DNA from 3 places in the Bradyrhizobium sp. 26S5 genome. Region 1 is predicted to be linked to each of the others. Evidence: riboswitches for the same ligand, from Rfam matches in the RefSeq annotation. Region 1 holds a riboswitch; each other region holds the start of a gene.

Region 1 (5,534 bases):
GGCGCGTCATGGCCGCCATAGCCGACCGCGATCTCCCTGCTGACGCCGCGGCCGGAGAACACGCCGCCGGGATTGAGCGACAGCCAGCCGCTGAACATCCAGGTGAAAACGCAGATGCCGCCGATCAGCCCGGCGATATGATGCCAGGCCATCCAGCCGCGGTACGGCGAGATGGCGCCGCTTGCGTAGCGACGCATCAATCGAAGCCGTAGAATGCCGATCCAGAAGCCGGTGACCGCGACCACGAGGCACACGCCCGAGATCCACAGCACCACGTCTCGCCACAACGGGCCGTCCTTGCGCAGCACGGTCGGATAGATCCAGTGCGGGATCGAGCCGAGCCAGTTCCAGACCCGCTCCCGCCGCGTGGTGTCGAGCGCGATCTCGCCGCTGCGCGCGGAGACGTAGAGCTCGGTCCCGGCAGCGTCGCCGAGGCCGACCATATAGAGCGGCCGCAACGGGTCGAAACGCGCAGTGACCGACCATTGATCGCGCGTCACCGTGTCGAGCAACTGCGGACGCACCGCTTTCGGGTGATGACCAGCGATGGCCAGCGCCTGGTCCGGTGCGATCCGTTCGATGACGCTGCCGTCGATCGCCGAAATGGTGACGGCGGCTCCCTTCCAGCCGGCGACGCGATAGACCGGAACATCGGCCATCATCGACAGCCGCAGATCGCGCGGATAATGCTCCATGCCCGCGATCGCCATCGCGCGGTCAGGCGCGATCTGCACCTTGCCCCACGAAATGACTGGGAGCGCGGCCAGGCGCTCGCTGTCGGTGAGGCGCGGAAAGGCCACGTACATCATGACGAGGCCTGAGATGAACCACATCGCGAACAAGAGGCAGGTCGCGATGCCGATCCAGCGATGGACGACATAGAGCCATCGCCGTCCTCGCCGGACCAGAGCGTTGCGCATCGTCAGAACTTCACGTTGACGGAGAGTTCCGCGGTGCGCGGCATGCCCAGCAGCCACTGCCCGGCATAGGGCGACGTCACCGCGTAGACCTTGTCGAACAGATTGTAGACGCGGAACGCGACCGTGGTGCGCTCATCCGGCTTCCACCTGACACCGCCATTGACCACATTGTAGCCCGGCCGCAACTGGGTGTTGGCAAGGTCGGAGTACATCTGGCCGACGATCTGGACGCCGCCATAGACCGACCAGTTGGATGCGAAGTCCCAGGTCAACCAGACGTTCGACACCTGCTGCGGTACGTTGATCGGAACGTTGCCGGCATAGCTGACAAGCTTTCCGCTCACCAGCTGGCTGTTGTTGTCGTACTTCGCCTGCAGCAGCGCGACATTGGCGTCGATACGCCAGCCATAGTCCAACGCCAGTCCGACCGATGCCTCGACGCCGCGCGATGATTGCTGGCCGACCTGCAATGCGAGGCCTGCGGGGTTGTTCGGATCGGCAACGAGCAAATTGTTCTTGACGATCTGATAGCCCGCCAGCGTCCACTCGCCGCGTCCGCCCAGGAACGACTGCTTGACCCCGATCTCGGTCTGCTTGCCGGTGGCGAGCTGGAAGGTCTTTTGCGTGGCCGACAGCGAGATGAGATTGCCAACCGGATCGACGCCGACCGCATACTGACCATAGAACGCGAGGTTCTTGATCGGTTCATAGACCACCCCGGTGCGCCAGCTGGTGCCCGAGAGCGCGACGTCGAAACTGTTCGACGACGTCCGATAGTCGGTGCGGTCGACCTCGGGGCGATCGTACCTGACGCCGGTGACGAGCGACAATTGATCGGTCAGCGACAGACGATCCTCCGCAAACAGCGCGTATTGATTGACGATCGCATTGAAGCCGGGCGATGTCGCAGTGGTCGTCGCGAAGAACGATCCGGGATCGAAGACGTAGGGGTTGACCGACGACGCGCCGCCAAACGGCGAGTTATTGGTGTGGGTGAAGTCGATGTGGTTAACGTCGAATCCCGCAACGAAGCGGTTCTCGAGGCCGAAGATGTGGCCGCTAAAGGTCGCGTCCATCCGGTTGCCGGCCTGCTTCTGGTCGTGGAAGATCTCGATATAGTTGCCGCGATCGATCAAGCTGGTCTTCGGATTCCAGGTGTAGCTCTCGATGTCGCGCCAGTGCCGCTCGCTGGTCAGATAATAGAGCGTGTTGTTGATCTTGATGCCGTCGGCGACGTCCCACTCGGTCTTGAACTGGGTCCAGCTGTCCTGATAGCGGATCGTGCTGTCCAGCGCGTTGTAGTTCTTGAAGCGCAGCGCATCCTGGATCACGCCGTTGATCAGCGGCGTGCCGAAATAGCGCGACGGGCTGCGGTCGCCATAATCTTCCGAGAGAGTGAAGGCGAGATTTTCCGACGCCTGCACCCGCACCGCGGCGGAGACCACCGCGTTCGAGGTCTTGTCGCGATCGACCCAGCCGTCCGACATGTTGCCGGTGGCATTGATGCGGTAGGATACATTGGGATTAATCGGACCGGTGCTGTCGACCGAGAGCCGCCGCGTCATGTTGCTGTCGAGCGAGACCTCGGCTTCGTTGTAGGGCGTGCCCAGCGGCTTTTTCGGAATCACGTTGATGACGCCGCCGATTGCGCCTTCGCCGTACAGCACCGAGGCGGGGCCGCGCAGCACCTCGATACGTTGCGCCGACCAGGTATCGTACGGGAACGTCAGGGTTCCCGAGCCGATGTAGAAGCGCGTGCCGTCATACAGCGTCATCACCGAATTGCTGCCGGCGAAGCCGCGGGTACTGAACGATAGGCCGCCATTGCCGGGAGCCGGCGTTGCGATGAACCCGGCCGCGTCCTGGGTGACGGCATCTGTGACATTATGCTGGCCGCGTTCGGCGATGGTCTGCGACGTGATGATCTCGACGCTTGCCGGCGTCTGCAGCGGCGTTAGATTCAGACGGCTGCCGGTGCTACCCGGCGTGGTGGCGTTGAGCGTGGGCGATGCCGACCCCGAAGCGCCCGACGCTGCGGCGCGCGGCGTGTTGCCGATTGCCGCGGCCGGTGCGGGTCTGGAGCGTGGCCGCGACGACGACGCCGAGTTGCTGCTTCGCGCCGCGGGCTTGGGCGTTTCGGATGCCGAGGGCGAGACCTCGATCGGAGCGAGCCTGGTTGGTGGCGGTGTTTGTGCTCCACCTTCAGCCGGCAGCAGCAGCGATGACAGGGAGCAAACGAGGCCGAGGCGCCAGCGGCGCGCAACGGGAGAAGACGGAGACATGAAAGGACTCGCGGTAACGTGGCACGTCACCGCGAACGCGGACTGGCGCATTGCCCAAAAGGCAGTGCTCCGATCCCACCAGGACGCCCCCGCCCGATGTGCTCGCGTGTGACCACGACTGACGGCAGGTCTCCTGGCTCACGGGTCGTCGCCTGTCGACGCCTTCCCGGACCGAATGGCCCAGTGGCAAATTGACGAAAGGCTCGCCGTTTACAGTTGCGGGGACAGCTGCGGCATTGGGGTTACCCTCGCACCGCATTCCCTTTTGATCCCCGAAGGGAACCGTCGGCGGAAACGATAGGTGGTGCGGGATGGGCTGTCAATTCGGCGCGATTGTCGCGCACGTGCTTTGCGGGACGGTGCTGCGGCGATGACACACGGCCTGTATCGCTGACGCGGAGACCTCCTTAACCCGTCATCCTGAGGAGCCGCGAAGCGGCGTCTCGAAGGATCGACGGCCCGGCTGGTGGCCGTGCACCCTTCGAGACGCGCTACGCGCTCCTCCAGCGACAAAGGCAAAGCCTTTGCGCGGGGGTGACGGAAAACTCAGGTAGCTTCGACGCAGCCTGCCATGATCTCATCGATCTCCGCGCGCGACAGCACGCCGATCTCGGCGATGAACACGATTCGCGTGCGCGGCACGCCAGCCGACGGCACGCCGCCCGCAGCCAAAGTTGCGCGTCCGCCGGCGAGTTGAAACACAGTCAGCCGCCCCGGCTGCTCCACCGTCTCGAACAATCCCTTCGATCGCGCGAGCTTCGGCGCCAGCCTGCCGATCGCCTGCTGCAAGCGCGGCAACCGCACCGGCCGCTCCGACGTCCAGCTCAGCGTTTCGAACCGGTCGGACACCGGCCGTCGCGGCATGGTCTCACGCGGCGCCGGCAAATGATCGAGATCGGCCGGAAACAGTAGTTCGGTGGGCACCTCGCCATGCAGCGCATCGACGACAACCGCCGCCGGCCGCACCGCGCGTACGGCGTCGCGGATCGCGGCGCGCGCGGTGGCATCAGCCAGATCGACCTTGCTCAGCGCCACCACATCGGCCGCCCGCAGCTGCGACCGCAGCAGCGCATCGTCCAGCATCGTCACGGGCTGCGTCGCGTCGACCACGCACAGCACGGTCTCCAGCGGCGCCTCCTTCCAGACCACGGGATCCATCAGGTTGCGCACGATGTCGGAGGGATCGGCGATCCCGCTGGTCTCGATCACGATGAACTCGGGACGCGGATCACGCCGCAGCAAGGTTGCGAGCGTGCGCAGCAGATCGCCCTCCAGCGTGCAACAGATGCAGCCATTGCTCAGGCTGACCACGCCATCGCTGGCGCCCGCGATCAGCTCCGCGTCGATGTTGATCGCGCCGAAGTCGTTCACGACCGCCGCGATGCGCCGCCCTTGCGCATGCGCCAGCAGATGGTTCACGACCGTGGTCTTGCCCGCCCCGAGAAAACCCGCGACCAGCAGGATCGGGACCGGCATATCAGCCTCCGGCGACCGGCCGGCGCACCGGCCGGCCCGGCCGCGCCGCGACATCGAGCACGCCGTCGTTGATCAGCGGCTGACCGCTGACCACGAGGTGCCGCACGCCCTCCGCCGGGCGGTTCATCGCGGAGAAGGTCGCGCGATCGCTCAAGGTCTCGAAGTCGAACACCACGACATCGGCGTCGGCGCCGACCTGCAACCTGCCCTTGGCGCGCATCGCCGGCGTGCTTGCGGACAGGATTTCCGCCGGGATCAGCGCGCATTTGCGGATGCCCTCGAGCAGCGACACTTTCTTGCGCTCGCGCACCCATTCGCGGATGAAACGGGTGAAGCAGCCGGCCGAACGCGGATGCGAGGTGGCATCATCGGGCAGCGGCCAGCCGTCGCCGGTGTAGGGGCGGCCGTCCGACAGCGTCCACGGCATCGCATCGGACGCGATCGCGCCGCCCGGATACAGCACCGCCATGTCGAGCAGGTCGCGATGATGCTGATTGTTCTCGATATCGAGCACATGCCACAGCACCAGCGTGGAGGGTTCTTCGGCCTGCGCCGCCAGCAGCTCCTCGCGGCTGCCGAAGCGGTGACCGTCGGTCACGCGCTGCACCGAATCGTAGCCGAGGCCGTTGCGCTCCTCGAATTTGGGATCGCTGAAGAAGGTCGCCGCCAGCACGGTCGAACCGGTGCCGTAGGGATAGGCCTCCACCGTTATCGGCAGGCCCTGCGCCTGCGCTTTTGCGATCAGCGCTACACAGCGTTCGATATCCGTCTTGCTCGACGAGTTGAAGTGACAGATGTGCATATGCGCGCCGGTGGCGCCGGCATAGCCGATCAGGCGGATATAGGCTTCGGCCGC
Region 2 (5,534 bases), 2.6 Mb from region 1:
TAGCAGCGTCGCTCCTCCCAGACTCGACTTCCGCCCGGCCGCTAAACGCGGCCGGGCCTTTTGTATTCACCAAGGCTCTCCCGGGACTATCGAGATCTCCTTAAGCCGATCAGCTCGACGAAAGACCTGACCAAGGATCAATGGCCTATTGGAGCGGTGCAGCGCGCAGTTCGCGGGCCGCAGCGACCATGTTGACAAGTGCCGGGCGAACCTCCTCCCATTTGCGTGTCTTCAAGCCACAGTCCGGATTGACCCAGAGCTGCGACCGCTGCAGCCGCTTCAGAGCCAAGGCCATGAGCTCCTTCATCTCGCCGGTCTCGGGAACGCGTGGGGAATGAATGTCGTACACGCCTGGCCAATTTGGTTCGGATAGTTGTAGTTCCTGAACGCGTCGAGCAGTTCCATCTTCGAGCGCGAAGTCTCAATCGAGATGACATCTGCGTCCATTGCAGCAATCGCATGGATGATGTCGTTGAATTCTGAGTAACACACGTGGGTATGAATCTGAGTTTGTTCGGCGACGCCCGATGAGCAGATGCGGAAGCAATCTCCAGCCCACTCGAGGTAAACGGTCCACTGCGCACTACGCAATGGCAAGCCTTCGCGTAGTGCAGCCTCATCGATCTGGATCATGGAAGCACCCGCATTCTCGAGATCGCCGACTTCATCTCGAATTGCGAGCGCAATCTGACGGCAGACTTCGCTTCGGGGAATATCCTCGCGAACAAACGACCAGTTCAAGATCGTTACTGGTCCGGTCAACATCGCCTTCATCGGCCTTTTGGTTAGCGACTGCGCATAGCGCCACCAGTCCACCGTGATCGGCTTCGGCCGTGAGACATCTCCAAACAGGATCGGCGGCCGGACACAGCGCGAGCCATAGGATTGCACCCAACCGTTTTTGGTAAATGCGAAGCCGGAGAGTTGCTCGCCGAAGTACTGCACCATGTCATTGCGCTCAAACTCGCCATGGACGAGCACGTCCAGACCGATGTCTTCCTGCCAACGTACGGCGCGCGCCGTCTCTTCCTTGAGGAACTTGTCGTATTGCTCGTCGCTCATCGCGCCTCGCGCATGCGCCGCCCGGGTATTACGGACCTCTGAGGTCTGAGGAAACGATCCGATCGTCGTGGTCGAGAACGCTGGAAGCCCGAAGCGCTTGCGTTGGATCTCGGCCCGACTGGCAAATGGGCTGGCCCGCCGGCGCATGGCCTGGTTGATCGCACTCAGCCGGACAACGACATTGGCATCTCGGATCTTCGGCGACGTCCCGCGGACGGCTGCGGCACACTCCGATTCCGCAAGAGCTTTCGCAACATTCTGGTCGCCTGCGAGTGCCCGCGCCAAGGTCGCAAGCTCACGCATCTTCTGAACCGAGAAAGCAAGCCAGCTCTTGACGTCGGAGGCGAGCCCGGTCTCGAGTTCAACATCGACCGGCACATGAAGCAGCGAGCAGGATGGGGCGATCTGTACGCGGTCCTTACCAAGCTTCGCAATCGCGGGATCCAGTCGCTGGCGGAGCGCCGACAAATTCGATCGCCAAACATTCCGACCGTCTATGACGCCGAGCGACATGACGAGGTCACTCGCCGCTCGCAATGATCTGGCTCAATAACTCTGGCGCGCGAACCAGATCGACGTGCAGCCCGGCAACAGGCAGGCGCAGGGCAGCGTCCAGATTGTCGCAGAGGCCACCGAAATAGCTTGCAACCATGATCTTGATGGCCGGCCCTTCCTTTGCGAGCCGGCCATAAGCATGTACCAAGGATTTTCGCGAACTCTCATCCAGAACAAGGACTAGGCAAGGTTCGTCGAATTGACCCCAATTTGCCCCGCGTTTGGCCAATTCCTTCAAAAGCTCAATATAGACCGGTATCAGGTCATCTAGCAGTGACAGTGGCTGGAACGCAAGATCGGCACTCTTGCCAAGCTTCAAGAATGTAACCGGCCCGATCAGGACAGGGCGCGTCTGAAAGCCAAGGGCCTTGGCTTCCTCGTACTCCTCGATTGGTTTGCGAGAGGATAGTCTGAAAGTCTGCCCCGGGTGAAATTCCGGGACCATGTAATGGTAGTTGGTGTCGAACCATTTGGTCATCTCCTGCGCGGGTGCGCCATATCCACGCGACGGGTGACCGCAACTCCCATCCTGACCGTCGCATTGTGCCCCGCGTGCCATGGCGAAGTATGTCTTGAGCGAAATGGATCCGGCATTCGTCTCGTAGACTTCTGGGATGGCACCAACCATGACACTGGTGTCGAGCACCTGGTCGTACAGCGAGAAATCGTTCGATGGGATCACGGTGACACCGAGAGACCTCTGGCGAGCCCAATTTGCGGCACGTAGGCCAGCTGCATCCTCGAGCAACTGCTGTTCGGCGATTTTTCCGGCCCAGTAACTTTCGAGCGCAACCTTGAGCTCTCGCCTTGGACCGATGCGTGGCGTTCCGAGTGTGGCAACCGGAAGAGAGAGAAGAGACATAGCGTTAACCCCATATTGGTGGCAAAGGCCATGGCGGACGCAGGCAGAAGAAGCCGCGCGAGCGACCGCTGCTTGGCGCACCACCGGGACACCCGCCGGTGGACGAAGATAGTGGCGGGGCAGGTCTCCTGGCTCGCGGCTCTGCGCTGCTGTCCGGTCTTCCCGAAACCGTCAGGCTTCAGTGCCTTCGTTGGACAGCTCGCCACTCACAGTTGCGGGGACAGCGCCGGAATTGACACCGGCTTCCCTCTTAGCTCCGGCCTAATGAGACCGGAGAACCTCGACACCTTCAATTATCGGCAAAAGGGATATTCCGTCAACCTCGCGTCATGTTGCGATCTGCTAATGTGCCTAGCGGCATGCCCACCGTTCATACTCGATGCAGAAGTCGCTCTACAATCACGGACATCGGATGACATCCCGAAAGTCCCTCCGCGTGGGCAGCGACAAATCCGAATACGCCGCCTTTGCACCGAGGACCACTTGGTCGAACAGACGGCTTTCATGCAAGCTGGCCCCGGTTCATCAAGCACGGCGCGCTGCGCTGCCTTCTCCAAGCAATCAACGATCCACCGAATAAGATAGCATACGCGGCGCGAGGTGGTTCTGTGATGCCAGCCATTTCTGGTAGGCGTCACTCGGACACTTTTTGGCGATACTGCCCAGGCAAGCATATCAACCAAACCAAGGAGACCGGCTCGCAATGAAAATGGCTGTTTGGAGTGCCCTCGGTGTCTTTGCTGTTGCCGTCTCGGCGGTCGGCTTGTTCGGGTTGATGGTAAGACCGCTCTTGAGTAACACCGCTCGACAGTTTCTCTCGAAACTATTGATCGGCTCAGGCCGAGGCTAGCACGGCTCGGCGTCCTCTACCTGCTTGAGGAGGACAGGACTTGCGTCGAAGCCGCATCTTCCGGTCGATTGAAGAGCACGATATGCGCCGGCCGACACGAGCGATCGCGCATGCCGGCGAGTGAATGCTACCATCTTGCCCGCCTGCTTAAAGCGTGCACTTCGGCGGCGTCTGTTCCAAACGCCCGGCGCTGATGGGCGGTTTCGTATCGTTGTGGGCCCTTGAGTGCCAAGCACATCTGCCTGGCGCTGCAACTAGAGCATTTCATTGCTTAACTGAATCGGAGGGGATTCCGGTTTTTGGCGGTTTGTGATTCAAGATGCTGACTGGATTGGAGGCCAGCATCGCATGACCCGACCTCTTTCCCTGGACCTTCGCGAGCGTGTGGTGGCGTCGGTTTTAGCGGGCGAGAGCTGCCGATCTGTGGCGGAGCGGTTTGGTGTTGCGGTCTCGTCGGTTGTGAAGTGGTCACAGCGGCAGCGGGCGACCGGCTCGGTTGCGCCTGGCAACATGGGCGGTCACCGCAAGCCCGTGCTTGATCTGGATGGCGCGGACACATCCCGACCTCCCTTGGTGTCGGTATGCCGACGACGGACTGGTGCACTGCCGGACCGAGCAAGAAGCAGAGGCCATTAGGGCGGAGCTTCAAGCGAGGTTGGAGGTGTGCGGACTTCAGATGCACCCGACAAAGACGCAGATCGTCTATTGCATGGACAACAGGCGTCGGCGAACGTATCAGAGGGTCAAGTTTGACTTTCTCGGATATCAGTTCAGGCCGCGGCAGGTGGCAACGTCACAGCGGAAGGAATTCTTTTGTGGATACACCCCGGCGGTCAGTCCGACAGCTTTGAAGGCCATGCGAGCAACGATCCGAAGCTTGCACATTCCCCGGCAAACGCCGGGGACGCTGGCTGAGCTTGCCCAACAGATCAATCCGCTCCTCCGGGGGTGGATAGGTTATTATGGTCGGTTCAGCCGTTCAGCGCTGTTCTCTCTGGTCGACTACGTCAATCAGAAGCTGAAGGCGTGGATCATGCGAAAGTACAAGCGCTTCCGGCTCCACAAAACCGGTGCTTCGCTGTTCTTGCGAAAGCTGGCTCGGAATAACGCGGAGCTGTTCGTACACTGGCAGTTCTTCGGAACGACCACGTTCACCTGACGGGAGCGGTGTGAACCGAGAGGTTCACGCACCGTTCTGCGAGAGGCCGGGGGTGAAAATCCCCGGCCTACTCACCCTTGGATCAAGACCAGCATGGCCCCTTTGCGGGGCTGGGGCCCCAAGGGCGCACGCCTGCGCGGCTTCGCCCCGCACGGTCACTGGCGTACCCTCACATTCCTCGGCGCGCTCCGCCATGACCAACTCACGGCACCCTGCGTCTTCGACGGCCCGGTCAACGGCGAATGCTTCTGCGCTTATGTGAAGCACCTTCTCCTGCCAACCCTGCGCGAAGGCGACATCGTCATTCTCGACGAGCTCGGAAGCCACAAGTCGAAAGCTGTCAGGCAGATGATCCAGGCTGCTGGCGCCAGGCTCTGGTACCTGCCGCCATACTCGCCCGACCTCAACCCGATCGAACAGGCCTTCTCCAAGATCAAACACTGGATGCGGCAGGCTCAGAGGCGCACCGTCGAAGACACTTGGCGCCAAATCGGTCACCTCGTTCAGGACATCCAGCCTCGCGAATGCCAAACTACTTCGCAAACACCGGTTATGCTTCAGTCAAAATGTGAAACGCTCTAGGGTGTTGTGGCGATGGGACAATGTTATGGCCAGCTCAGCCTTGAAGAGCGCGTTGAGATTTACCGCCTGCATGCAGGCGGTAAATCTCGAAACGATATTGCGTCTGCGCTTGACCGCGCGACGTCGACGATAAGTCGGGAGCTGAAGCGCAACTCGCGGCCTACCAAGGTCTGGAGGGGCGGTTACGAACCTGTCCGGGCTCAACAATTGGCCGAACGTCGGCGACGGCAGGATGGCCGCTTCAAGCTGGCGCGCCAGCCGGCCCTGCGGGACTGCGTCGGCAAAAGCCTTGCGATGGGACATTCGCCGGAGCAGATCGCTGGTCGACTGGCGCGAGAGCATGGTCGCGTCATGATCAGCCACGAGTCAATCTATCGTTTCATCTATCATCGTACGGCCCAGAAGGATTACTGGCACCGCCTGCTGCCGCGCCATAAACTCAGACGAGGGCGCCGGCGACGCCC
Region 3 (5,534 bases), 2.5 Mb from region 1:
GAGCGCGTCACGGCGCCGGTCTCGCGGTGCCATTCGTGAAACAGCTTGATGACGCCCTCGCAGTGGAGACTCTCGTCGCGCACCGACCAGCTTACGATCTGTCCCATGCCGTTCATCTTGTTGTGGCGCGGAAAATTGAGCAGCATAGCGAAGCTCGCGAACAACGCCATGCCTTCGGTAAAGGCGCCGAACATAGCCAGGGTGCGCGCGACATCGGCCACGGTGTCAACGCCGAACTCGTGCATGTAGTCCGCCTTGGCGCGCATTTGCGCATAGCTGCGAAATGCCTCGAACTCGGTCTTGGGCATGCCGAGCGTCTTGAGCAGCAGCGCATAGGCGTTGATGTGGACCGTCTCCATGTTCGTGAAGGCCGCCATCATCATCTGGACGGTGAGCGGCTGGAAAATCGGGATGTATCGCTTGAGATAATTGTCACCGACCTCGATGTCCGACTGAGTAAAGAAGCGAAAGATCTGGGTGAGCAGCGCGCGCTCGCTGGCGGTGACGCGGTCCGACGCCCAGTCCTTGAGGTCGTTGCCGAGCGGCACCTCCTCGGCCATCCAATGCGTCTGCTGCTGACGCTTCCAGAACTCGTAGGCCCAAGCGTAGCGATCAACGTCATAGCTGCCCATCGAGTCAAGGAGACCAACGCGTCCCTTGCCGATCAGCGTGCGCGGATCGACACACGAGAGATCGATCATTGACATGCGAGGCACTCCTCATAATCGGTGCGCTGCGCAGGCAGCTGCCGCGGCGCGGCCTCGTCATCGTCGACGATCTTGCCGGCGAACGCCGCGCGCGAGATCGATTTTGAACGGCAGTGATAAAGGCTCTTCACCCCACGCTTCCACGCCGTCCAGTGCAGCATGTGGAGATCCCACTTATCGACCTCGGCCGGCAGATAGAGGTTGATTGACTGACTCTGGCAGATGAATGCGGCCCGGTCGCCTGCAAGCTCGACGATCCAGCGCTGGTCGACCTCGAAAGCGGTGCGAAACACCGCTTTCTCGTGTTCCGACAGAATGTCGGAATGGGCGACCGACCCCTCCTGCGCAATGATCGACTGCCAGGTCACCGGGGTGTCGGCGCCCTTGGCGATCAGTACCCTGGTCAGATGAGGATTACGTACCGAGATGGCACCAGACAACGTCTTGTGGGTGTAGATGTTGGCCGGGATCGGCTCGATGCATGCGCTGGTGCCGCCGCAGATGATGCTGATCGAAGCAGTCGGCGCGATCGCGATCTTCTGGCTGAAGCGCTCCATCACGCCACGTTCCAGGGCGTCCGGGCACGGGCCACGCTCGCGAGCAAGGGCGACGGATGCCGCGTCGGCATCACCCCGGATCTTCTGAAACATCTTTAGATTGAATGATTTCGCCAAGCCACTCTCCATTGGAATGCCATTCGCCTGGAGGAACGAGTGGAAGCCCATGACGCCAAGTCCGACGGAGCGCTCGCGCAGGGCGGCGTAGCGGGCCCGCTTCATACCCTCCGGCGCCGTCGTGATGAAGTGGGTGAGCACGTTGTCGAGGAAGCGCATGACGTCCTCGATGAAGCCGGGTTCCTCATTCCATTGGTCCCGAGTCTCGAGGTTGAGCGATGACAGACAGCACACCGCGGTGCGCTCCTCGCCGCGATGGTCGATGCCGGTCGGGAGCGTAATCTCGCTGCACAGGTTGGAGGTCGAGACCTTGAGACCGAGCTCGCGCTGGTGCTTGGGAAGCGCGCGATTCACAGTGTCGATGAACAAGAGATAAGGCTCGCCTGTCTGCAACCGGTTCTCAAGAATGCGTTGCCATAGCTGTCGCGCGTCGATCTCGCGGACGACCTCGTTCGTCTTCGGGCTGCGCAGAGCGAACGCGGTGCCGGCGCCCACGGCACGCATGAGCTCGTCGGTGAGGTTGATGCCGTGATGCAGGTTGAGGCTCTTGCGGTTGAAGTCGCCGGACGCCTTGCGGATCTCGAGAAACTCCTCGATCTCGGGATGCTGGATATCGAGATAGACCGCCGCCGAGCCGCGCCGCAACGAGCCCTGGCCGATCGCCAGCGTCAGGCCGTCCATGACGTGGATGAACGGGATGACGCCTGAGCTGACGCCGCCCTTCACCTTCTCTCCGATCGAGCGAACATTGCCCCAGTACGTGCCGATACCGCCCCCGTTGGAGGCAAGCCACACGTTTTCGTCCCAGGTGCCAACGATGCCTTCGAGCGAGTCCGACACCGAGTTAAGGAAGCACGAGATTGGCAGGCCGCGCGTGGTGCCGCCATTGGACAGCACCGGCGTGGCTGGCATGAACCACAGCCGAGACATCGCGTCATAGAGACGTTGGGCGTGCGCAACATCGTCCGCGAAGGCACAGGACACCCGCGCGAACATGTCCTGGACGCTTTCGCCGACGAGCAGAACGATCGGCGCGTTAGCTTGCCGAACGCGGTCAGCAGGCCGTCGCGCGATCGATCGAGCGTGAGATCGGACGGCTTTGGCAATGGCGCGAGAGGCCGCGGCAGCGGAGGCGATGACGGCGGCGGCACAACACACCGCTGAGGCGCGGCAGACTTTGGCCGCGCCGGCCACGGCCGCACACTCGGCCACTCAATTAGATGACCATGCTGATTGAAATCGTAAGACGGCGACATCGGCAACCCCGCGATGTTAGGGGGTGAAGCCACGCGCACGACTTGCGAGGAGACGGGTCAAACGTCCCAGGCTGCAAGCGACGCACGGGGCACCCCGCCCGAGGACGTTCTATTCTGTCGCGGCCGGTCTCCTGGCTCGCGGGTCGCTGCGGCTGTCGGCCTTCCCGGTGCTGTCGCGGCCAGTGACCATTATGACAACCGCTCGCCGCTTACAGTTGCGGGGGCAGCCCCGGAATAGCCGTTACCGGCGCACCGGGTTCTCTCTTAGCTTCCACCCTACTAGATGCAGAATGGAAGACCGTGGCAGATCTACATACAGACGCCGCGCGTCGAGATTCGTCAAGGCTTGTGGCAGGGGAGTCGAGACGCAGGACGCCACGTCCGCTCCGGGTCCGGGCCCGCAACGCTGTGTTCGAGCAAATGCCCCCCCCTGCTTCGGCCCATTCTGTGAAAAGAGTGGCAGCATTTTGATTTCGATGCTCCGTCGCGATGACGGGTGCCTATGCGAGTCCGCGTTGGATAGGAATCCGTTCGGCGAAGGTTCTGGGCGATGCTGGCGAGGGATAATCTCATGACGCGCAACGTTTGGCTTGCAATTCAAAGCGGTCGAGAATGCGATCGAGCTGCGCCAGCAAGGTGTTGCTCTTCTTGTGGAACTGGCGTGAGGTGCGTCCTGCCATGATCGTGCGATCTCGGTGGCTTGCCGCGCGCGCCAGATCGAGCGCGATAGCTCCACAAATGCTTGTGGTACCACTGAGCCTTCAACGCGCAACAGTCGCCGTCGCGCTTGCTGACGTGGCCAAGTGTTTTGGCGCCATGATTTACCAGAGCTCCGATCGCAGTAATGACCGTGCCGGCACAACGGTTGTCCTCACTTGCGTGGTCATGGATGAAGCCGCCAAGGAGGCTCGATCTTAGTCAGCTTTTCGCAAGCTGTCCCTGCTAGCATGAAGCGGATAGGTCATCTCGCGGCGACGCCGCTATCCGGGTGTTACGACATGAACGCAGCCGATATTAATGCAACAGCGCCGCAGGTTGGCGCCCCCTCCGACACCGCCGAGAGCGGCGGCGATGACACGCGTGCAGCGCTACTGCGCCGAGCATTCGAAAAGGCTCTCGTTTCCGTCGCCACGCAAGTCATAAGCGATTCCCAGTCGGATATGGATGAGGCCATGAGCGAGCTTGATGATGGGTGAGCCGAAGCTCGGCGCCACATAGAGATACAGCCCGCGTAGTAATCGAATCGAAGACGTGCCAAGTGAAACTTGGCACGTGCCACCAATTAGATGCGCATTCAATGATCTCAGATCCGAGCTGCGAGCGGGTCCCGCGAATCCGAATGCACCGGGATCTTTTTGGCGGCGGGCTGCTGCGATTTCCTTTTAACGTCCCTAGCAGCTTACTTTGACGGGAATGGCGATGCTCAAAGCCCATAGCGCCTCCGGCTTCCTGAGAAGCTGATGGATGTTCGGGGGGCGCAAGGGTTCACGCCCGGCTTCGGAGGCTAAAGACAGGCAGAGCTCAACGCGAGGCAGGGCTTGTGCTTTTGAGCCGAGGGTAGATCGCGCCATCGAGGCAGCCCTCAATCCAATTTGCGATCTTGACGGGATTTTCACTGCGACGCTTGCGTCGGCATGACTTTGACATGCAGACAAACCTGAGAGCACCGTTCCTGTGCAGCGCCTCCATCGCCGACAACGGGCGGGAACGCGCCACAGCAATTCTGGCCGGGTAGCCGGGCCTGGAGGCCCTCCGCCCGTTTGTCGGGGCGAAGGCTGCGATTGCCGAGACAATCTGACTGTTACCGTCGATCCTGAATCGATAGATCGCCAAGCTGCCCTTCTCGCGGCCGTTTGGCGAAAATGAAAGGCGGGCGCTAGCGCCCGCTTCCACGAGTTTCCGACACGCCCCGGGATCGGGCCTCATGCCGGCTGTGCATGGCGATGGAAAATGCGCTGGAACATGCTCTCGTGCATCATCGTCTTGAAATCCGGTGGCGCATCCGGGTTCTCATTGTGGTTGATCACCGCCTGCGTCACCTTGCGTCCGGAGTTGTCAACCCACCCCTGAGTTGTCTCATGGATTGTCTGAGCGCCATCGGACGTCAGCTGATCAAGCGTCCGCCCAGCATTAGACTGCGTGACCTTCAGATTGTTCTTCCCATCCTTGTCGTCACCGAGCCCCTCCACAACCATGGCATTGTCGCCGTTGGTGATGGTGAGCTTCGAGGAGATGGTTTTTCCTTTGCCATAATCGACCGTGTCCACCGTGATCTTCGTGCCGTCGTCGAGCTGGAAGGTCATACCTTTCTTGAAGTCGAAATCGTCCTTGCCGTCGCCATTAGCATCGACGTGAGGATCGCCGTGGATCCTCGAGACATGGCCGGTCTGGTTGTTCCTAACGGTCCAGGTGCCGTCCTTCTCATCGGCTGTGATCGTATACTTATCACCAAGGTTGATCGTCGCCTTGCCGTCCTTGACCTCGTGCGACCACACTGGCGCTGGCTGAGATGACGGCGCTGGCTGAGATGACGGCGCTGGCGCCTGAGCGACGGCAAGCGGAACCATCGCAAGAGGTGGCGGTGGAGGAGGAACGAAGAACACGGGTGTTGCAGTGGCAGGCGTTGCGCTTGCAGACTGGTAGCTGCCCGGCGCGCGACCCTGTTCGCCGGCATCGATACTCGCCTGATTCACCACGCCGCCGGCGCCATCGACCCAGCCTTGGCCGCTCTCATGGATCGCCTGGGCACCATCGGGTGTCAGCTCATCAAGAGTCATGCCAGCATTGGACTGAGTCACCCTCAGATTGTTTTTGCCATCCTTGTCGTCGCCGAGCCCCTCCACAACCATCGCGTTGTGACCGTTCGTAATGGTCAACTTTGAGGAGATGGCCTCACC

The links. A riboswitch is a leader RNA that binds a small molecule or an ion and turns the genes downstream of it on or off. The one in region 1 is predicted to bind cobalamin.
Region 2: linked by a shared signal. The riboswitch ahead of metE (5-methyltetrahydropteroyltriglutamate--homocysteine S-methyltransferase) and the one ahead of V5279_RS40565 (TonB-dependent siderophore receptor) in region 1 are both predicted to bind cobalamin.
Region 3: linked by a shared signal. The riboswitch ahead of V5279_RS06780 (ribonucleoside-diphosphate reductase subunit alpha) and the one ahead of V5279_RS40565 (TonB-dependent siderophore receptor) in region 1 are both predicted to bind cobalamin.

Annotation. Positions count from the first base shown of each region.
Region 1 is NZ_CP145948.1:8,571,522-8,577,055, forward strand. It holds gene V5279_RS40560 (PepSY domain-containing protein) at 1-920, opposite strand, end outside; gene V5279_RS40565 (TonB-dependent siderophore receptor) at 923-3,202, opposite strand; cobalamin riboswitch at 3,309-3,504, opposite strand; gene V5279_RS40570 (GTP-binding protein) at 3,749-4,678, opposite strand; gene V5279_RS40575 (amidohydrolase family protein) at 4,680-5,534, opposite strand, start outside.
Region 2 is NZ_CP145948.1:1,516,060-1,521,593, forward strand. It holds partial or broken gene metE (5-methyltetrahydropteroyltriglutamate--homocysteine S-methyltransferase) at 146-2,479, opposite strand; cobalamin riboswitch at 2,581-2,777, opposite strand; partial or broken gene V5279_RS07180 (helix-turn-helix domain-containing protein) at 3,678-3,869, shown strand; gene V5279_RS07185 (group II intron maturase-specific domain-containing protein) at 3,874-4,488, shown strand; partial or broken gene V5279_RS07190 (IS630 family transposase) at 4,567-5,060, shown strand; partial or broken gene V5279_RS07195 (IS30 family transposase) at 5,083-5,534, shown strand, end outside.
Region 3 is NZ_CP145948.1:1,417,249-1,422,782, reverse strand. It holds gene V5279_RS06785 (ribonucleotide-diphosphate reductase subunit beta) at 1-707, opposite strand, end outside; gene V5279_RS06780 (ribonucleoside-diphosphate reductase subunit alpha) at 698-2,377, opposite strand; cobalamin riboswitch at 2,742-2,955, opposite strand; gene V5279_RS06775 (hypothetical protein) at 3,636-3,833, shown strand; gene V5279_RS06770 (DUF1521 domain-containing protein) at 4,560-5,534, opposite strand, start outside.